DNA from 3 places in the Hymenobacter cellulosivorans genome. Region 1 is predicted to be linked to each of the others. Evidence: riboswitches for the same ligand, from Rfam matches in the RefSeq annotation. Region 1 holds a riboswitch; each other region holds the start of a gene.
The links. Region 1 has a riboswitch for S-adenosylmethionine ahead of MUN80_RS15005 (amino acid permease). Riboswitches for the same ligand answer to the same signal wherever they lie in the genome.
Positions count from the first base shown of each region.

Region 2: it holds a riboswitch for S-adenosylmethionine, as region 1 does, so the genes downstream of both, MUN80_RS01590 (O-acetylhomoserine aminocarboxypropyltransferase/cysteine synthase family protein) here and MUN80_RS15005 (amino acid permease) in region 1, are expected to answer to the same signal.
Region 3: it holds a riboswitch for S-adenosylmethionine, as region 1 does, so the genes downstream of both, metH (methionine synthase) here and MUN80_RS15005 (amino acid permease) in region 1, are expected to answer to the same signal.

Region 1 is NZ_CP095049.1:3,530,511-3,536,502, reverse strand. Features, by position in the region: gene MUN80_RS15010 (lipopolysaccharide biosynthesis protein) at 1-667, shown strand, start outside; gene MUN80_RS15005 (amino acid permease) at 1,018-2,466, opposite strand; SAM riboswitch class I at 2,783-2,876, opposite strand; gene MUN80_RS15000 (TIGR02117 family protein) at 3,362-4,132, shown strand; gene MUN80_RS14995 (EcsC family protein) at 4,099-4,824, opposite strand; gene MUN80_RS14990 (hypothetical protein) at 4,891-5,763, opposite strand.
Region 2 is NZ_CP095049.1:347,261-353,252, reverse strand. Features, by position in the region: gene MUN80_RS01605 (alpha/beta hydrolase) at 1-324, shown strand, start outside; gene MUN80_RS01600 (homoserine dehydrogenase) at 404-1,693, opposite strand; gene MUN80_RS01595 (homoserine O-acetyltransferase family protein) at 1,671-2,702, opposite strand; gene MUN80_RS01590 (O-acetylhomoserine aminocarboxypropyltransferase/cysteine synthase family protein) at 2,967-4,352, opposite strand; SAM riboswitch class I at 4,735-4,847, opposite strand; gene MUN80_RS01585 (LysM peptidoglycan-binding domain-containing protein) at 5,025-5,333, opposite strand; gene MUN80_RS01580 (hypothetical protein) at 5,560-5,976, shown strand.
Region 3 is NZ_CP095049.1:865,525-871,516, reverse strand. Features, by position in the region: gene metH (methionine synthase) at 1-1,622, opposite strand, end outside; SAM riboswitch class I at 1,694-1,803, opposite strand; gene MUN80_RS03810 (PA14 domain-containing protein) at 1,921-2,871, shown strand; gene MUN80_RS03805 (OmpA family protein) at 2,811-3,650, shown strand; gene MUN80_RS03800 (alkene reductase) at 3,763-4,881, shown strand; gene MUN80_RS03795 (hypothetical protein) at 4,963-5,992, opposite strand, start outside.

The DNA.
Region 1 (5,992 bases):
GACCATCCCGGCCCGCTCACTCAACAAGATTGCCTTCCCCCTGCTGGCCCAGTACTGGAAAGACCAGGACCTGCCCCGTATGGCCGACTTCTACCGCGACACCACTAGGCTCAACACCATCCTGGGCTGCTACCTGGCCCTGGGCATCGGGCTCAATCTGGACTTCATTTACTCGCTTATCAAGAACCCGGTGTACGCCACCGGCACCACCGCCGTGCTGCTGCTGCTGGCCGGCCGCCTCTACGACGGCATTACGGGCGTCAATGGCCTCATCGTCGTCACCTCCCCGCGCTACCGCTTCGATTTGATCTTCAACCTGTCGTTGGCCGGCATCACCATCCTGCTCAACCGCCTGCTGATTCCGCGCCTGGGCATTACGGGCTCGGCCCTGGCCACACTCTTTGCCATTGTGAGCATCAACACGGTCCGCACCTGGTTTGTGTGGTACAGCTACCGGCTCCAACCCTTTACCTGGCGCATTCCGGTGGTGCTGGCCGTGGCGGCCGGCAGCGGCCTGCTGGTGTGGCTGCTGCCCACCTTGCCCTCCAAGCTGCTCACCATGCTGCTGCGGGGCTCGGTCCTGACGGGGCTCTACGGCGGGGCCTTGCTCGGGCTGGGCTTGGTGCCCGAAGCCCAGCCGTTGCTCCGAAAGCTGCTGCGCAAATAAGCTGTACCGCGAAGTTCCACTTCGCGAGGCGTAGGCGCCGTCAGCACGACGGTCGTTCAACGTCTCGCGAAGTAAAACTTCGCGGTACATCCAAACCTTCTTCACCGATGAAGAGGCCCCACCACGACCCTGGGAGGCACCCTTCACCAGTGAAGAAGGCTTCCCAAGGCCGTGGCAGACAGCCTGCACCGGTGAAGAGCCACTAAAAAGGCCTTGGGAGGCGTTCCGCACGCGTGCAGAATGCCTCCCAAGGCCTTAAAAACAGTTTTGCACGCGTGCGGAATGCCTGCCGAGCCCTTGACCAGCGCTCCGCACGCGTGCGAGGTGCCCACCAAGCCGCTAGGATACGCCTACCCTTGGCCCTGCTCCTGGCCCAGCTTGCTGTGCTTCTTACCGTAGCCGTAGTAGATGGCCAGGCCGATGGCCAGCCACACGAAGAGCCGCAACCAGGTGTCGAGGGGCAGCGAAATCATCATCAGCACGCAGGTCAGAATGCCCAGGATAGGCACCACCGGCACCCAGGGCGTGCGGAAGCCGCGCGGAGCGTTGGGTTCTTTTTTGCGCATAATCAGCACGCCCAGGCACACCATCACGAAAGCCAGTAGGGTCCCGATACTGGTCATTTCGCCCACCACGGAGATGGGCACGAAGCCGGCAAACAGGCTGATAAAGGCCCCCAGCAGCAGGTTGGACTTGTGCGGGGTGCTGAATGTGGGGTGTACCTCGGCAAAGACTTTGGGTAGGAGCCCGTCCTTGGACATGGAGAAGAACACCCGGCTCTGCCCCATCAAATCGACCAGGATAACAGAGGTATAGCCGATGAGAATGGCGATGATAATGGCCGAGGACAACCAGCCGTAGGGCGTCTTTTCGATGGCAATAGCCACTGGGGCGGCGCTGTTTTTAAATTCGGTATAGTTGGCCACGCCCGTCAGCACGTGCCCGAAGAGAATGAAGAGCACGGTGCATACCAGCAAGGACCCGATAATGCCGATGGGCATGTTGCGCTGCGGGTTCTTGGTTTCCTGGGCCATCGTGGCCACGATATCGAAGCCGATAAAGACGAAGAACACGACCCCGGCCCCGCGCAGGATGCCGCTCCAGCCAAACTCGCCGAACGTGCCCGTGTTCTGGGGGATGTAGGGTTGGTAGTTGGCGGGGTCAATGTATTGCCAGCCCAAGGCAATGAACACCAGCACGACGGCCACCTTCAAAGTCACGACCAGGGCATTGAACCAGGCCGAGCCCGAGGTACCCCGGATGATGATGGCCGTAATAGCCAGCACGATGAGCATGGCCGGGATGTTGACCAGGCCCGTGACGGTGCCGCCATCGGCCAGCTTGGCCGTTTCGAAGGGCGACATCACCAGTTGGGGCGGAATGTGCAGGTTGAACTTGTCGAGCACCTTGACCAGGTACTGCGACCAGCTGATGGCCACCGTGGCGGCTCCCACCGAGTACTCCAGAATCAAATCCCAGCCGATAATCCAGGCAAACAGCTCGCCCATCGTAGCGTAGGAATAGGTGTAGGCCGAGCCGGCAACGGGCACCATGGAGGCAAACTCGGCGTAGCACAAGGCCGAAAAGGCGCAGCCCACGGCGGCTACCAGAAAAGACAAGGTGACGGCCGGGCCGGCGTTGTTGGCGGCGGCAATGCCGGTGAGCGAGAACAAGCCCGCCCCGATAATAACTCCGATGCCGATGGCCACCAGGCTAAAGCCGCCCAGGCTGCGCTTGAGGGTACCGGCTCCCGTTTCGGCCGCCTCGATGCGAAGCAGCTCCAGTGATTTTTTAAGCATAAAAAGAGGTAGGAACGCGCCGCAGCCCGCTCAGAGGTGAAGAAGGTTCCGGCTGCGGCCCAGCCGCTGCTGCAACAACGGCCGGCCCGCGCAACGGCGCAGAGCCCGGCCACAACCGGAGATAGAAAAGATTACGAGGCAATGGCTCCGCAGACGCGGGAGCCGGGCGGCACGGGGGCCGCAGGGGCTAGTGCCCGGCGCTTCAGCAACAGCAACAACACCCGTGCTTGCCGGCTACAGTCACCAGGGACGCAGCAGATACGGCGGCAACACAAACAGCAACGGGCAGGCGGGGGAAGCAATCCACGGCAACTTGTTTTTATATGGGCAGGAATTGGCACCGTTCCGCCAGGGGGCGGGGGGTTGCCGGCGCTTCGCGGAGCCTGTCTCTCAGCGCCTCTGTATAAAAACAATCCTTTGGGCAGAAAGAATTGATGGCGCAAAGGTAGCGCGGCCCGGGCCGGATTTGCAACCGGGCCGCTAAATTCACCACCGGAAGGCGTGCCAGGCAGTCCGCCTGGGCAGCCACCGCGGCCGGGAACCCATTGGGAGTGGGCCGGGAGCAATAAAAACGTCATGTCGAGCGAAGCGAGACATCTCACGTGCAAAGGCAATTGTATTACTATTGCAACGGCAGCACGCGCGGTTCCTCCCTGCACTCGGAAGGACGTTCCCTTGTTTCAACCAAGCCCCCGCTGCGTTACCTGCCCTAGCCGGCCCGCTCCTGCCGCAGCTTAACCTAATGCGGGCAAAAGCAGTAGGTGTCGGTACGGTTTCGGCGCCTGGGCGCTGGTTAGCCGTTTTGCTTGTCTTCCTCGTTCATCCTCACCGGCCGGGCGGCGGCTTTTTACACTGCCAGCTGCTTACAGCTACCGCCCCGGCCCTTCTGCACCCTATGCACCCCGGAGTAAAAACCGCCCTGAAAATAACCGGCTACACCCTTGGCTCCCTCGTGGCCGTGGCCGGCCTCTACGTCGCCTCCTCGTTTGCCTTGTCCCGCATTCCGGTCAACGCCCAGGACCAGGACCCGGCCGAAGACGTGGACATCTACATCCTCTCCAACGGCGTGCACACCGACATTGTGACGCCGGTGCGCACCCGCTACATCGACTGGACCACGCTGGTGCCCTTCGACAACACGCCCGCCCGCGACGCGTCGGCCCAGTACGTGGGCTTCGGCTGGGGCGACAAGGGCTTTTACCTCGACACGCCCACCTGGGCCGAGCTCAAGGCCAGCACCGCCTTCAAGGCCATGTTCCACTTGAGTTCCTCGGCCATGCACGTCACCTTTCACCAGACCATGCGGGAGTCGGAGAGCTGCGTCCGGATCCGCATCAGCCAGGAAGAGTACCAGCGGCTGATTGCCTACATCAAGGCCAGCTTCGACTACGACGCCCAGGGCCGCCCCTTCTACATTCAGGGCCACAGCTACGGTCAGCACGACTCCTTTTACGAGGCTCAGCGCACCTACAGCTTTCTGTACACCTGCAACACCTGGGCTAACAACGGTCTGAAGGCCAGCGGCCAGAAGGCCTGCTTCTGGACGGCCTTCGATTCGGGAATCTTCTACCAATACCGCCGTAAAGGTCCCAACGTGGTGCGCAACGCGGCCAAATCAGTGGTGCGGCAGGGCTACGCGGCGGCCAGGCCCAAGCGCAGCCGGTAGCAGTTCATGGCCGTGGTGCTAAGCTGTTCTATCAGTTTATAATTGGCCACGGCCCCCACCGCCGCCCCAATCACCGGCACGAGCTGGGCCAGCTTAGCCAGGTCGATATAGTCGCGGTATTCCTGCTGAAACGTGCGCCAGTCGAAAGCCTGCGGGTCAGTGGGCAGGGTTTGGCGGTAGGCGTCCCAGTCGGCTACCCGATGGTACACCTCGTTGCGGCTATGCTGGGAGGAAAAGGCCAGCTGAAACACGTGCAACAAATACAGCCGCTCGGTGTAGTCGTGGGCATCGAAGCCGTAGAGGGCGGCCACCTCAAACAGGAACTTCAGCTTGATACCGAGCAGCAAGGGAAAATCGGCCAGACCCAGCAGGATGCCCCCGGCTCCGGTCACGGCACCTTCGGCGGCGGCCGTAGTGCGGTAGTACTTCAGATGCTGGCGCACGGTCTGTTCCCGCTCCTCCAGACTGCCTTCGGTTACCGGCCGGCGGCTGGTGTAGCGCGAGCCCAGCAGCACGCCGCTCACCATCTGCTTAATGGCGGCCGTAATGGCCTTGTGGACCTTCTCGGGCAGCAGGTTGTTGAGCCGGATCTGGACTTGGCGGGCAAAGCGGTTCAGGTACGACGGGGCCCGCTGCATCTGCTGCTGCCACTGTTGTAGTTCCTGTAGGGCCTGCTGTTCGTAGGTGCTCATGGCCCAAGATACAAAGCCGGCGCAACCGGGCGCCGCCTAGGGAAGCAATTCGAGCAGGTACGGAGCCTAGTAGTTGTAGGAAATGCCCACCGACAGGCCCGTCGACCGGCCCAGGTTGCGGCCCGCCACGTACTGGCTGGCGCCCAGCACCACGCCCACGCCCTTGGCCAGGGGCCGGAACACACTGGCCCCGACGCGGGTGTAGTTGACGCGGGTAGCGGGGAAGTACAAATCGAAGCCGGGCTGCAGGATGTCGGTGCCCTTGCTGCTGGACTGCTGGAACGAGGCCCAGGCTTCGGCGTAGAACTTCAGGCCGGCGTAGCCCACTTTCGCGTCGGCAAGGAAGGCATTGGGCACCCGGCCCGTGCGCAGACTGTAGCCGGCCTGCCCCGTCAGAAACACGCCCGAGGGCGTTTTGAGGTGGGCAATACCTAAGGTGTTGACTTTAGTAGCTCGGTTGCCGATGGCAATGATGTACTCCAGGCCCTTATTCGACTGATAGTTGCTGGCCGGCGTGGTTACGCCCACCACCCCCAGCAGATCCAGCACGTTGTTGCCCACCGTCGTGGAGTAAGCCTTGAACTTGAGCAGCCCCGAAATGTCCTGTAGGCCGCTGCGGCTGTTGGTGAAGCCCTGTCCGTTGCCCTCACCCTCCGACTTGACATACGGCAGACTAACGACGGCCTCGACTTTGTCGCTGATACCATAATTGGCGTAGACGCTCACCGAAGACACCTTGATTTCCCGAAATATGGGCACCTCACGAACCCTTTCGGGCACCAGATACACGCTTTTGTAACGCTCAGCCGTGCCTGTAAAAGAGACTGAGCCGTGGCCTTTGCCCACCATGAAGCCGCTGACCAGGCTCTGGGCCCGTGCGGAGGTGCCTAATAACAGGGTGGCGAAAAAGAATATGGAGAGTGAGTAGCGTTTAGACATACAGGCAGAAAAAGGGCAAAACAAGTCGTAGCAGAAGCTGGAAGTCCCCGATAAACAATACTATAGCAATACTGTTCAGCTTTTGGGTCGGCAAATTTACGCGCCCGGTTTGCCCCCGGATTTCTCAATCGTAGAAATTTTTCCGCCTGCTCCCATTCCGGGAAATCCGCAGTCTTTCCCGGCTCGTTTGTATGCCGCACGTCCCGCAACTGTTCTTTACCATTTCCGC
Region 2 (5,992 bases), 2.9 Mb from region 1:
ATGGATACCACCTTCCGCTTCGTGCGCGACTTCCTGCGGCCGGTGCTGCGCCTGCCCGCTACGGTTACGGCTAACCGCTCGGCCGAGAAGCTGGCCCTGATGCAGCTCTATCCGCAGCCCGCCGCGGCTGAAGTGCGTCTGATGGCCGCTACTGGCGTAGCCTTCCAGCCTCGCACCCTGGAGCTGCTTGACGCCACCGGCCGGGTGGTCCGCCGCTTCCGCTGGGAGCAGCCGGAACAGCTCATCCGCCGTGGGGCGCTTGCTCCGGGCTTTTATCTTCTGCGCGGCTCGGGGTTGGCAGCTCAGCGGGTGGTATTTGAGTAAAGCCAGTTCAGCCGATTAATAAAAAAGCCTTTCCCGGAACAGGGAAAGGCTTTTTCGTATGCAGAAAAAGGCTGGCTGATCATTCACTCGTCGCCAGGGCCAGGGCCTCAACGGAGTGTGTTGCGGGCCGTACGTTGCCGGTGCGGGCCACGAAGGCCCCGGCTTGGCGTAGCCGGTCCCGGTGCTGAAGCAGGGCATCGAGCGGCACGTAGCCCACGATATAACTGTCCTCGTCGGCTTCCTCGGTAATATCGGTAAAGCCCAGTTGGTCTAGAATCAGCTCATCGTCGGTCCGCAGGTAGATTTCAATTTCCAGGTCGGTGGTGTAGGTTAGCGGCTCGGTGCCCAGCTTGGGATAGGCGTAGCGCTGCTGGTTGCGCAAGGCCGCAATGTCGGAAAGCACGGCTGAGCCGGTCGGGTGTCCGCCTGCGCCCCGGCCCTGCAGAAACTGGGTGCCAGCAAACTCCGCCTCGATAACCACGCCGTTGAACTCATCATCCACGGTGTAGAGCGAGGACGTCGGGTCGACAAACTGCGGAGTAACTAGCACGCTGAGCTGGTTGTTGGGCAGCAAGTATAGCCCGGCCACGACCTTAATCTTCTGGCCGGCTACGGCCGCGTAGCCAATGTCGGTGGCGCTGACGTTTTCGATGCCCAGGTTCAGCACCTGCTCGGGCTGCAGAAACACGCCGTAAGCATGAGCCGCCAGAATTACGGCTTTCGAGCGAGGGTCGAAGGCGGCCATGTCCAAGGTAGGGTCGGTTTCGGCAAAGCCTTTCTGCTGGGCTTCGGCTAGTGCCACGGCATATTCCGAGCCATCCTGGCCCATGCGCGTCAGCACGTAGTTCGAAGAGCCGTTGAAAATTCCGCTCACGCTACGCAGTGGTTCCTGTCCGAAATGCGCGTCCAGCGTCCGGATAATCGGGATGCTGCCGCACACGGCGGCTTCATACAGCAGGATGCCGCCAAACTCACGCTGCAAGGCCACCAGCTCGGGCAGGTGCTGGGCTACCATGGCTTTATTGGCCGTCACAACCTGTCGGCCCTGCCGCAACGCGGTGCTCACCAAGCGGAACGCCTCGGCCGCGTCGTCAATGACTTCGACCAGCACGTCCAACCCGGGATCCTGCAGCAGCTCGTCGGCGTGGAAGCTGAAGGCCTCGGCGGGCAGGGTACGGAGCTTGGCCGGGTTTTTCACGGCGATGCGCCGTACTTCGGCCCCAAAGCCGGGTAGGCGCTGCAGAATCTCATAGAGGCCCTGGCCGACGCAGCCAAAGCCGATCAGGCCAATGCGCAGCGGGGCGCTGGCCGTTATCAGGGAGGCAGCAATAGCCGATACCGCGGGGTTAATGGACGAGACTGGGGACATAGAATTGTTCTAAAAACTGCGTTATCTGGGCGGTTTCGATTAAAAAACCGTCGTGGCCGAACTGGGAATCCATTTCGGCATAAGTGGCGCCCGGAATGTGGCGGGCTAACAGCTGCTGCTCAGCGGGCGGAAACAGCACGTCGGAGCTGATGCCCAGCACCAGCGTCCGGGCCCGAATCTGGCTTAGCGCGGCGGCCAGGCTGCCGCGGCCCCGGCCCACGTGGTGCGTATCCATCGTGCGCGACAACGCCACGTAGCTGTAGGCATTGAAGCGGGCCACGAGTTTGTCGCCCTGGTGCTGCTGGTAGGAACTGGCCCGAAAGTCGTCGAGCCGGTCGGGGTCGGTTTCGGCCTGGGTGCGGCCGTAGGCGTCGTAGCTGCGGTAGCTAAGCAGGGCTGTAGCCCGGGCGGCTTTCATGCCCCGCTGCCCACCGCTGGGCGTGCCTTCGTGGTAAGTAACGTCGGCGAAAATGGCCAGCCGCTGGGCCTCATTGAAGGCAATGCCCCAGGGCGAGTGTTGAGCATTGGTAGCCAGCACCACCAGATTGGCAAATACCTCGGGCCGCTGAATAGCCCATTCCAAAGCCTGCTGTCCGCCCAACGAGCCCCCAATCAGAGTATGGATTTTCGCTAGGCCCAACTCCAGCCGCAGAGCCTCGTGCGCCGCCGCCAGGTCCCGAATCGTGACCAGCGGAAACTGCTGGTACAGGGGCTCGGCGGCTTCCCCAACGGGCGTCAGCGGGCCGGTGCTGCCGTAGCACGAGCCCAAAATATTGGCGCACACGATAAACCAGTCGGCTGGGTCGAAGTAATGGCCGGAGCCAAACAGGCCGGTCCACCAGCTGAGCACGTCGGCATTGGCCGTCAGGGCATGGCACACCCATACCACATTGTCTCGGGCTTCGTTGAGCGTGCCGAAGGTGTGGTAGGCTATCTGCACCGGAGCCAGCGTCGCGCCACTTTCGAGCACGAGTCCCGCCGGAAGGTTCAAAAGCCGAGGCTGATTCATGAGGCAATAGGTCGGGTTGGGCAGCCCGCTGGTAAGCGGCGGGCTTTAATATCAATGCAATAGCGCGCGGGCTGAGCCGGCTGGTCCGTCTTGCATCAGTCCCACCCAATGAAGGTTTTGGTGGACCTCTGCCGGCTCAACCCGGGCTATTGCGGAATGGTCAGGATGATTCCTCTCTCACAACTCCTCATCCTGCCATTCACGGCGCTGCCGTAGCCGGAGCAGACGGGCCACTCTCATTGCCCGCCAAGTCTCCTCTCTACTTTAGACCTCCAGCGGGGCAGCGTGTTCTACTTCGGGCTGCACCACGGCGTCTTCCTCGTCGTCGGAAGTCGTGGGGGCAGCGTTGCGCACGGCGTCGAAGGCCTGGGCCAAGTCTGCGCGGATGTCTTCGAAATGTTCAATACCTACCGACAGGCGCAGCGAAGTGGGCGTCACGCCGGCAGCGCGCTGCTCTTCCTCCGAAAGCTGCTGGTGGGTGGTAGCCGAGGGTTGAATAATCAGCGTCTTGGCGTCGCCCACGTTGGCCAGGTGGCTCACTAGCTTTAGGTTGTCGATAAACTGGGTGGCCGTTTCCTTGCTGCCTTTGATGCTGAAAGTCAGTACGCCGCCGTAGCCGCGCTTCAGGTATTTCTGGGCCAAGGCGTGGTAGGGGCTGCTCTTTAGGCCCGGATAATTCACACTCTCCACCTGCGGGTGCTGCTCCAGCCAGGTGGCAATGCGCAGGGCGTTTTCCACGGTGCGGTCGACGCGCAAACTCAGGGTTTCGAGGCCGATGAGCAGCTGCCAGGAGTTGAAGGGGCTGATGGCCGGACCGAAGTCGCGCAGGCCTTCCACACGGGCCCGGATGATGAAGGCAATGTTGCCAAACGGCCCATTCTTGCCGAACACGTCGTTGAATACCAAGCCGTGGTAGCCTTCCGAGGGCTCGGTGAACTGCGGAAACTTGCCGTTGCCGAAGTCGTACTTGCCGCCGTCCACAATCACGCCGCCGATGCTGGTGCCGTGCCCGCCAATCCACTTCGTGGCCGATTCTACCACAATGTGGGCGCCGTGCTCCAGGGGCCGGAACAGGTAGCCGCCCGCCCCGAAGGTATTGTCGACAACCAGCGGCAGGTCGTGCTTTTCGGCAATGGCCGCAATCCGCTCAAAGTCCGGAATGCTGAAGCTCGGGTTGCCGATGGTTTCGAGGTAAATAGCCTTGGTGCTCTCGTCAATCAGCTGCTCAAACGAAGCCGGGTTGTCGCCGTCGGCAAAGCGCACTTCGATGCCCAGGCGCTTGAAAGCCACTTTAAACTGGTTGTACGTGCCGCCATAGAGGTGGGAGCTGCTTACAAAATTGTCGCCGGCCTGCAGGATGTTGTTCAGGGCAATAAACTGTGCCGCCTGCCCCGAGCCCGTGGCTAGGGCCGCTACTCCGCCTTCCAACGCCGCTACGCGCTGCTCAAACACGTCGGTGGTGGGGTTCATCAGCCGGGTGTAGATGTTGCCAAACTCCTTCAGCGCAAACAGGTTGGCCCCGTGCTCGGCGTTCTTGAAAACATAGGAAGTCGTTTGGTAAAGCGGTACGGCGCGGGCTCCGGTTACGGGGTCGGGCTGCTGGCCGGCGTGAAGTTGCAGGGTCTCGAATTGCAGGGCTTGCGTGGACATGATACGGCTGAGTTAAGAAGTCTTTGAAATGAAGTTTCAGATTGTCAGCTGGTTGGAGTCATGGCGACGGCAACCAGGAAGGCATCCGGAGCCCCAAAAGGCTGCAGCGGAGCCCGGCCAGACCCTGCGCCGAAGTGCACCAGCAAGTGGCCGCACACGGTGGGAAAGCCAGAAAAAAGGAGAAAGGGGAGAAGCTAGGCGCTCAGTGGGCTAGCAACAGCAACAACACGTGGACCAACTGCACATTCGCATTCGTGCGGCCAGCCGGGGCGAAAACCCAGCGGCGAAAACGCGCAAACCCATCGGCGAGGCAGCGGGCACAGAGGCGGCTGCAGCGGATGGGGAGATGAAAGCGGAAGCGGGGTTGTTTTCCATGGTACTCGACTTATAGCTCCCGCGGGCCTTACGCCGGGCGGGCAGGAATTGGCACCTTTCATCAGATGAAGGTTGCCAGCGGGTCAGGGAGCCTGTTCTCTCGCCGCTTCTGTATAAATTCTTTCAAACTGTCCCATCGTTCTGGGAGAGTACCGGGTTGGTGACTGCAAATGTACAGATGGAATTGAGAAGACCAAATTCTGCGAAAAGTTTTTTTGCTTTTCCAAAAAAGCAGGCAGAAAAAAACGCCGCCCGAAGCTCGGGCGGCGTTTCCAACCTTTTTCTGCAAAAAAGGACCTAAAGGGTAGGTAACGTAAGCTGCTGACCCACTTCGATATGGTCGGGGTTAGCGCCAATAATAGCTTTGTTTGCTTCGTAAATCTGGTGCCACTTCGAGGCGTCACCGTAGTGGTTTTTGGCAATCTTGGAGAGTGAATCTCCACTTACCACAGTGTAAGAGTCGCCTTTTGCGGCGGCGGGTTGCGCCGTGGGGTTGGCAGCGGCATTATTATTTCCGAAAAAATCGGTGCCACCGGCGGCGGGCTTGGCGGCGGGTTGAACCGGTTTTTCTTCGCCTTTATTGCTGAGGAAATCGAACAGTCCCATGAGTATGTGTCGGTTAAGGTGAGGGGAGAGTGGCAGTACCGCATGTGCCTGACGGCCACGGTATCAGGGGCTATTACGCCCCGGGGTTGAAATTGGTTGTGGCCGCCTAAGCCCAGCCGTGCTAGGCTTAACTCTTTAGCTTCTGCCCCGTAAGAACCGCAACGCTAGCCGCTATTTGGGCGGCGGCGGGTTGTTTTTGTCCTTCCCCAAAACCCTTTCTTTCCTCATGAAAACTCTCCCCACTTCCTTTCGCTTACTCGCCAGCCTGCTGACGCTGGCCGTTCTGTTCCTGTCTGCCTGCGGTAGCAAGGAAGGTAAAGTTGAAGGCGTAAATATGCTCTACGGTACGGAGAGCAAGGTCTGGAAAACTGACAAAGAGCTCAGCGCCGGCGGCGAGAAAGTGAAACAGACCGACGCCCAGGAAGACGAGCGGCTTACGTTCTTCGCCAACGGTCAGTACAACATGACTTCACCCGCCGGGGCCGTCAATGGTAAGTACACCTTCGACCAGCCCGGTAAGAAAATTATGCTGACCCCCGATGGCGCTGCTACCAGCAACAGCTTTGATGTGGTAACGCTGACCGACGACAAACTCACGCTGAAAAGCCCCGAAGGCGCCGAGCTGCGCCTCGAAAAGGAGTAATTTTCCTTGTAGCCGT
Region 3 (5,992 bases), 2.7 Mb from region 1:
CGGTGTTCTTCCATGCCGGTGCCCACAGTCAGGATGTTGGGGTCGAAAATGATGTCCTGGGCCGGGAAGCCGACTTCATTGACCAGAATGTCGTAGCTGCGCTTACAGATTTCGATGCGCTTCTCGAAGGAGTCGGCCTGGCCGTTTTCGTCGAAGGCCATGACCACCATGGCGGCCCCGTAGGCGCGCACGGTGCGGGCCCGCTCCCTGAATACTTCCTCGCCTTCCTTCAAGGAAATCGAGTTGACGATGCTCTTGCCCTGCACGCACTTGAGGCCGGCTTCGAGCACGCTCCACTTCGAGGAGTCAATCATGACCGGCACCCGGGAAATGTCGGGCTCGGAGGCAATCAGGTTCAGAAACGTCGTCATGGCCTGCTCCGAGTCGAGCATGCCTTCGTCCATGTTCACGTCGAGGACCTGGGCGCCGCCCTCCACCTGGTCGCGGGCTACCTGCAGGGCCTGCTCGTAGGCGCCGGTGCGGATGAGGCGGGCAAAGGCCCGGGAGCCGGTCACGTTGCACCGCTCCCCCACGTTGACAAACAGCGAATCAGGATAAATGCCGAAGGGCTCCAGGCCAGCCAGGCGGGTAGCCTGGGGGACGGGGTGGAGCTGGCGGGGCGGATACTTCTCGGCCAGCTTAGCCAGCTCGGCAATGTGCTGGGGGGTGGTGCCGCAACAACCGCCGGCCACCGTCACGATGCCGTCCTTGAGGTAGTTTTCCACCACGGCCGCGAATTCCTGGGCCGACTCGTCGTAGCCGCCGAAGGCGTTGGGCAGGCCGGCGTTGGGGTAGGCCGAAATGTGCACGTCGGCAATACGGCTCAGCTCTTTCACGTACACCTGGAGCTGGTCGGCGCCCAAAGCGCAGTTCAAACCTACGCTCAGCAGCGGCAGGTGGCTGATAGAGTTCCAGAACGCCTCCACCGTCTGCCCGCTCAGCGTGCGGCCCGAGGCATCGGTGATGGTACCCGAAATCATGACCGGCACGACTTTGCCGCCCTCGTCGAAGAACTTCTGCACCGCAAACAAAGCGGCCTTGGCGTTGAGCGTGTCGAAGATGGTTTCGATGAGCAGCGTATCGGAGCCCCCTTCTACCAAGCCGCGCACCTGCTCCAGGTAGGCCGTGGCTAGCTCGTCGAAGGTCACGGCGCGGAAGCCGGGCCGGTTCACGTCGGGCGACAAGGAGGCCGTACGGTTCGTGGGTCCGATAGCACCGGCCACGAAGCGGGGCTTGGCGGGATTCTGGGCCGTAAACTCGTCGGCTACTTCCTTGGCAATGCGCGCCGACTCATAGTTGAGCTCATACACGATATGCTCCAGCCCGTAGTCGGCCTGGGCAATGGTGGTGCCACTGAAGGTGTTGGTTTCCACCATGTCGGCCCCGGCCGCGAAGTAGTCGGCGTGAATACCCCGGATGATGTCGGGGCGGGTCAGGCTGAGCAGGTCGTTGTTGCCGCGCAGGGGCTTGGGGTGGTCCACGAAACGGGTGCCACGGAAGTCAGCCTCGTCCAGCGTGTGGCGCTGAATCATGGTGCCCATGGCGCCATCGAGCACAAGGATGCGCTGCTGGAGAATATCGTAAAGCGGGGAGTCGGGGCGGCGGAGCGTGGCTGGTTGCATATCGGCTCAGTTAAGGAAACTAGCGGCGAAAAAGTGCCTATCCAGAAAGAGCCGCGCAGGGGCGCGTCCTGTTCTTATCTTCTTCCACAGCCGAGGCTCTAGAATGGGAGTTAGCACCTTGTTTTATTTCAGGTTGCTAAGACGTCGTCGGGCCCAATCCCTCGGTCTTTCTGGATAAGTAACAAAGCGAAGATACAGCGGGAAATTCCGGAATCCAATTTTGTGCGGTGCAGCTTCGTTAGCTCTGCGCCCTCATCCGGCTGGTTATTACCTTATCGTCCCAACACTTCCTTACTCTATGCTGCCACGCTTACGCCTCGCGATTCTTATAACCTTACTGCTGCTGCCCGGCTGGGGGCTATGGGCCCAAACCGCCGCCACGCCCGCCGAACACGGGCTGCGTGGGCAATATTACGAGGGTAAAAACTTCGAAAAGCTGGTTTTGACCCGCAAGGACCCTGCCGTCAACTTCGACTGGAGCCGACGGCAAAACGGCCCCGGCCAGCCTATTAAGTTCTTTGTGTCGCCGGGGCCGGGCGTACCCAGTACCTGGTTTTCGGCGCGCTGGACGGGCTACATTCTGGCTCCTAAAACCGGGGTTTATACCTTCACCATGGCCACTGATGACGGCATGCGGGTGTGGGTCGGGGGCCGCCAGATCCTGGATTCCTGGGTCGACCAGCCCATTACCCGGTTTACTGCCCAAATGAAGCTCACGGCTGGCCGCTACTACTCGGTGCGGGTGGAATATTATCAGGTGGAGCGGGATACCAAGGCCTTGCTGGCCTGGCAACTGCCGGGCTCTACGGCCGAACCGGTGCCGGTACCAACCCAAAGCCTATATGTAAATCTGCCCGTCACGGCCGAGCCCTTTGTGGCCCCGTCGAAAGCAGCTTCGACGGAAGGCACCATTCGTATTATATCGGCTCCACCAGGCAAAACAGTCCCTGCCACCGCTACGGCCGTGAAGCCGAGCCGGGGCGTGACGGTGGCCGGCAAGCTGCCGGGCGGCATCGGGCTGCAGGCTACGTATTACGCGGGTTCAGTGCGCGGAGCGGCAGTGCACAGTCGGGTAGAGCCGGTGGTAAACGTGACCTGGAAAGGAGCTCCGCCCGCGCCGGGCGCACCCGGGCAGGGCTTTTCGGTGCGCTGGACGGGCTACGTCTACGCCCCGAATCGGGAATCTACGTGCTGCATACCGAGTGGGACGATGCCACCGACGTACGCTTTGCCGGCGACGACGTGCTGAGTATGGAAAAGTACGAGCCGGCGTATTTTGGCTCCCGCAAGCCTCCTATTCCGGTAGACATGGTCTACCAGCTGGAAGCGGGCTATTTTTACCAGATTGATCTGGCTTACAAGAATGTGCAGGGCGTGTCGGGGGCGGTGCTGTCGTGGGCGCGGCCGACGGCCTTGGGCAACCCTGCCACGCTGGAAGCAGCCTTTGCGGCGAAGGACCGGGCCAAGTTGACAGTGATTCCCAAGCAGTATTTGTATCCCGAGCTGCCCCGGCCGCTACCCGAACCCGTTGTCGTGGCCGTCAAGCCGGCGAAGGTTCCGGTGGCTGGGCCGAAGCCCACGGTGGCCGCGGTCCGGCCAGTTCGGCCGGTGGTAGCTGCGCCCAAGCCGTTGGCCGTTCGGGTAGCCGCGCCGGTAACTGAGCTGCCCGACCTGAGTGCGTTGAGCAAAGGCGCGGCCGTCACGCTATCCAACCTGTATTTCACCCAGAGCACGGCCACCCTGCTGCCCACTTCCCGCCCAGCGCTGAATGCGTTGGCAAAAAAGCTACAAGCCGAGCCTGCGCTGCGCCTGGAAATAGCGGGCCACACCGACAACGTGGGCGAACCAGCTAAAAACCTGCTTCTCTCCGAGCAGCGGGCCCAGGTGGTGCGTCGCTATTTAGTGCAGCAGGGCATCGACTCGGTGCGGCTCACGGCCCGGGGCTATGGCGGCACCCGACCCGTGGCCGATAACCGCGACCCGCAGCAACGGCCCCGCAACCGGCGGGTGGAAATTGTAGTGCAGTAAGCAGCAATAAAAGGGAGGGCTGAAAACATTTATGTAGCTACATTGGTTTGGAAGCGTCAACCAGCCGGCCCTAAGCGCCGGTTCCTGTATTCCGACGTTACGATTCTCAACCATGAGCCAAGATTCCAACCTCTTCTCGCCCTTCCAGATGGGTGCCCTCACGCTGCCCAACCGCCTGGTAATGGCGCCTATGACCCGCAGCCGGGCCAAAAATGAAGGCAACGTGCCCACCGACTCGACGGTGACCTACTATGAGCAGCGTGCCTCGGCCGGCCTTATCATCAGTGAAGGCTCCCAGGTTTCGCCCCAGGGCGTGGGCTATATCTTCACGCCCGGTATCTATTCCGAAGCCCAAGTAGCGGGCTGGCGCAAGGTAACCGACGCCGTGCACGCCGCCGGGGGCCGGATTTTCATTCAGCTCTGGCACGTGGGCCGCATTTCCCACCCCGATTTCCACAACGGTGAGCTGCCCGTAGCTCCGTCGGCCGTGCAGCCCACCGGCGTGCAGGCTTACACCATCAATGGGATGCAGGAAATTCCGACGCCCCGGGCCCTGGAAACGGCCGAGGTGAAAGCCGTGGTAGAAGACTTCCGCAAAGCCGCTGCCAACGCCAAGGAAGCCGGCTTCGACGGCGTGGAAATTCACGGCGCCAACGGCTATCTGGTCGACCAGTTCATTCAGGATGGCTCCAACCAGCGCACCGACGAGTACGGCGGCAGCGTGGAAAACCGCGCCCGATTTGCCCTGGAAGTAGTGCAGGCCGCCGCCGAGGTCTTCGGCGCCGACCGGGTCGGTATTCGCCTTTCGCCCACGGGCACCATGGGCGGCATCAACGACTCGGACCGCGTAAAAACGTTCAGCTACGTAGCCGAGCAGCTCAATAAGCTGGGCCTTGCTTACCTGCACGTGATTGAGGCCCTGCCCGGCCACCCCATGGCCCCGCAGCCCGGCCAGGAGCTGGTAGCGGCTCACCTGCGCAAGATCTTCACCGGTCCCTTTATCCTGAACGGCGGCTATACCCACGAAACGGCCGAGAAGGCGCTGGCCAACAACGAGGCCGACCTGATTGCCTTCGGTGTGCCCTTCATTGCCAACCCCGACTTGGTAGAGCGCTTCGAGCAGGGCGCGGCCCTGAACACGCCCGAGCCGGCCAAATTCTACGCCGGCGACGACGACGGCTACATCGACTACCCCACGATGGCCGAGGCCCCAACCGGTGTAGGCCAGTAGTTCTCAGGACTAATCCGCGTTTTGCAAAAAGCCCGGCTGCGTGATGCAGCCGGGCTTTTTGTATGGCTATACCCTGAGCCGCTACGGGCTTTTCGGCCGGATTTCCAGGCGCAAAATCTGGGCACCCAGGGTTGGCAGTCCGAGCTGGGGCTGGGCCCGGTGCTGGCGCAGAAACTCCACCACGGCCGGACTAGCCGGGGCGTTCGGGTTCAAATCGAACAACATCAGCACGGGCCGGCTGGTGCGCAAAGGCTGGTGAGCAAACAGCGAGTCGGCGTCGAGGATGAGGTGGCCGGCCAGTCGGGCCGCTATTTCTACGCGCTTGTTGTAGTAGTTGCGCCCAAACAGCACCGGTTGCCCCGCCCCGGCAGTACGCAGCAGCGAGTCGAGGCGGCGCACGTCGGCGGGCTGGCCGGGCACTTTGTCGATGGAAAAGTTAGGTTGCTGAAACACAAGCTGGATTGTACGCCGGTCGCGGGTGACAAGCGACAACAGCAACGAAGCGCCCAGCACGCTCAGCCCCAGCAGCCGCACCGGCGCCGGCAGCCGGGGTGGACGGGCCAGCACCAACACCAGTACTACCGCCGAGATGCTGATGAATACCGGCAGAAAATACCGCGTGTCGGCCACGTACGTCCAGTAGGCATTCGCAAACCAGCCGACCAGCGCGGCCGGGTAACGCAGCGAAAAGGCCACCAGCAGCCCCGCGCTAAGCAGCGCCGTAGCCAGGGCTAGAGCGTAAAACAGCAGGCGACGCGTGGGCCAGATTCGGCCCCGGTGCCGAGCGGCCCGCCACTCCCGGCTTAGCCCAACGGCCAGCAGCACCGTCACCAGGCCCGAAACCAGCCACACGGCACCCATTCGTACCAGCTGGCCCTGGGGCAGGCGGCTGAAGTCCAGCTCGTTGGAAAAGAGACTGTGGTAAAAAACCGGGTCGAACAGACGCAGATGATGCCAATAGAGGCCCAGCGTGGCGCGGTTGGCAGGCTCAGTGGCTAGTTGGGTGTAAAACTGAGTCAGGTAGTACGCGTCGCCGGCCACACGGGCTTGGTAGAGTACCAGGCTGGCTACCAGCAGCGTCAGCCATAGCAAAGCTGCCAGGGCCGGGCGG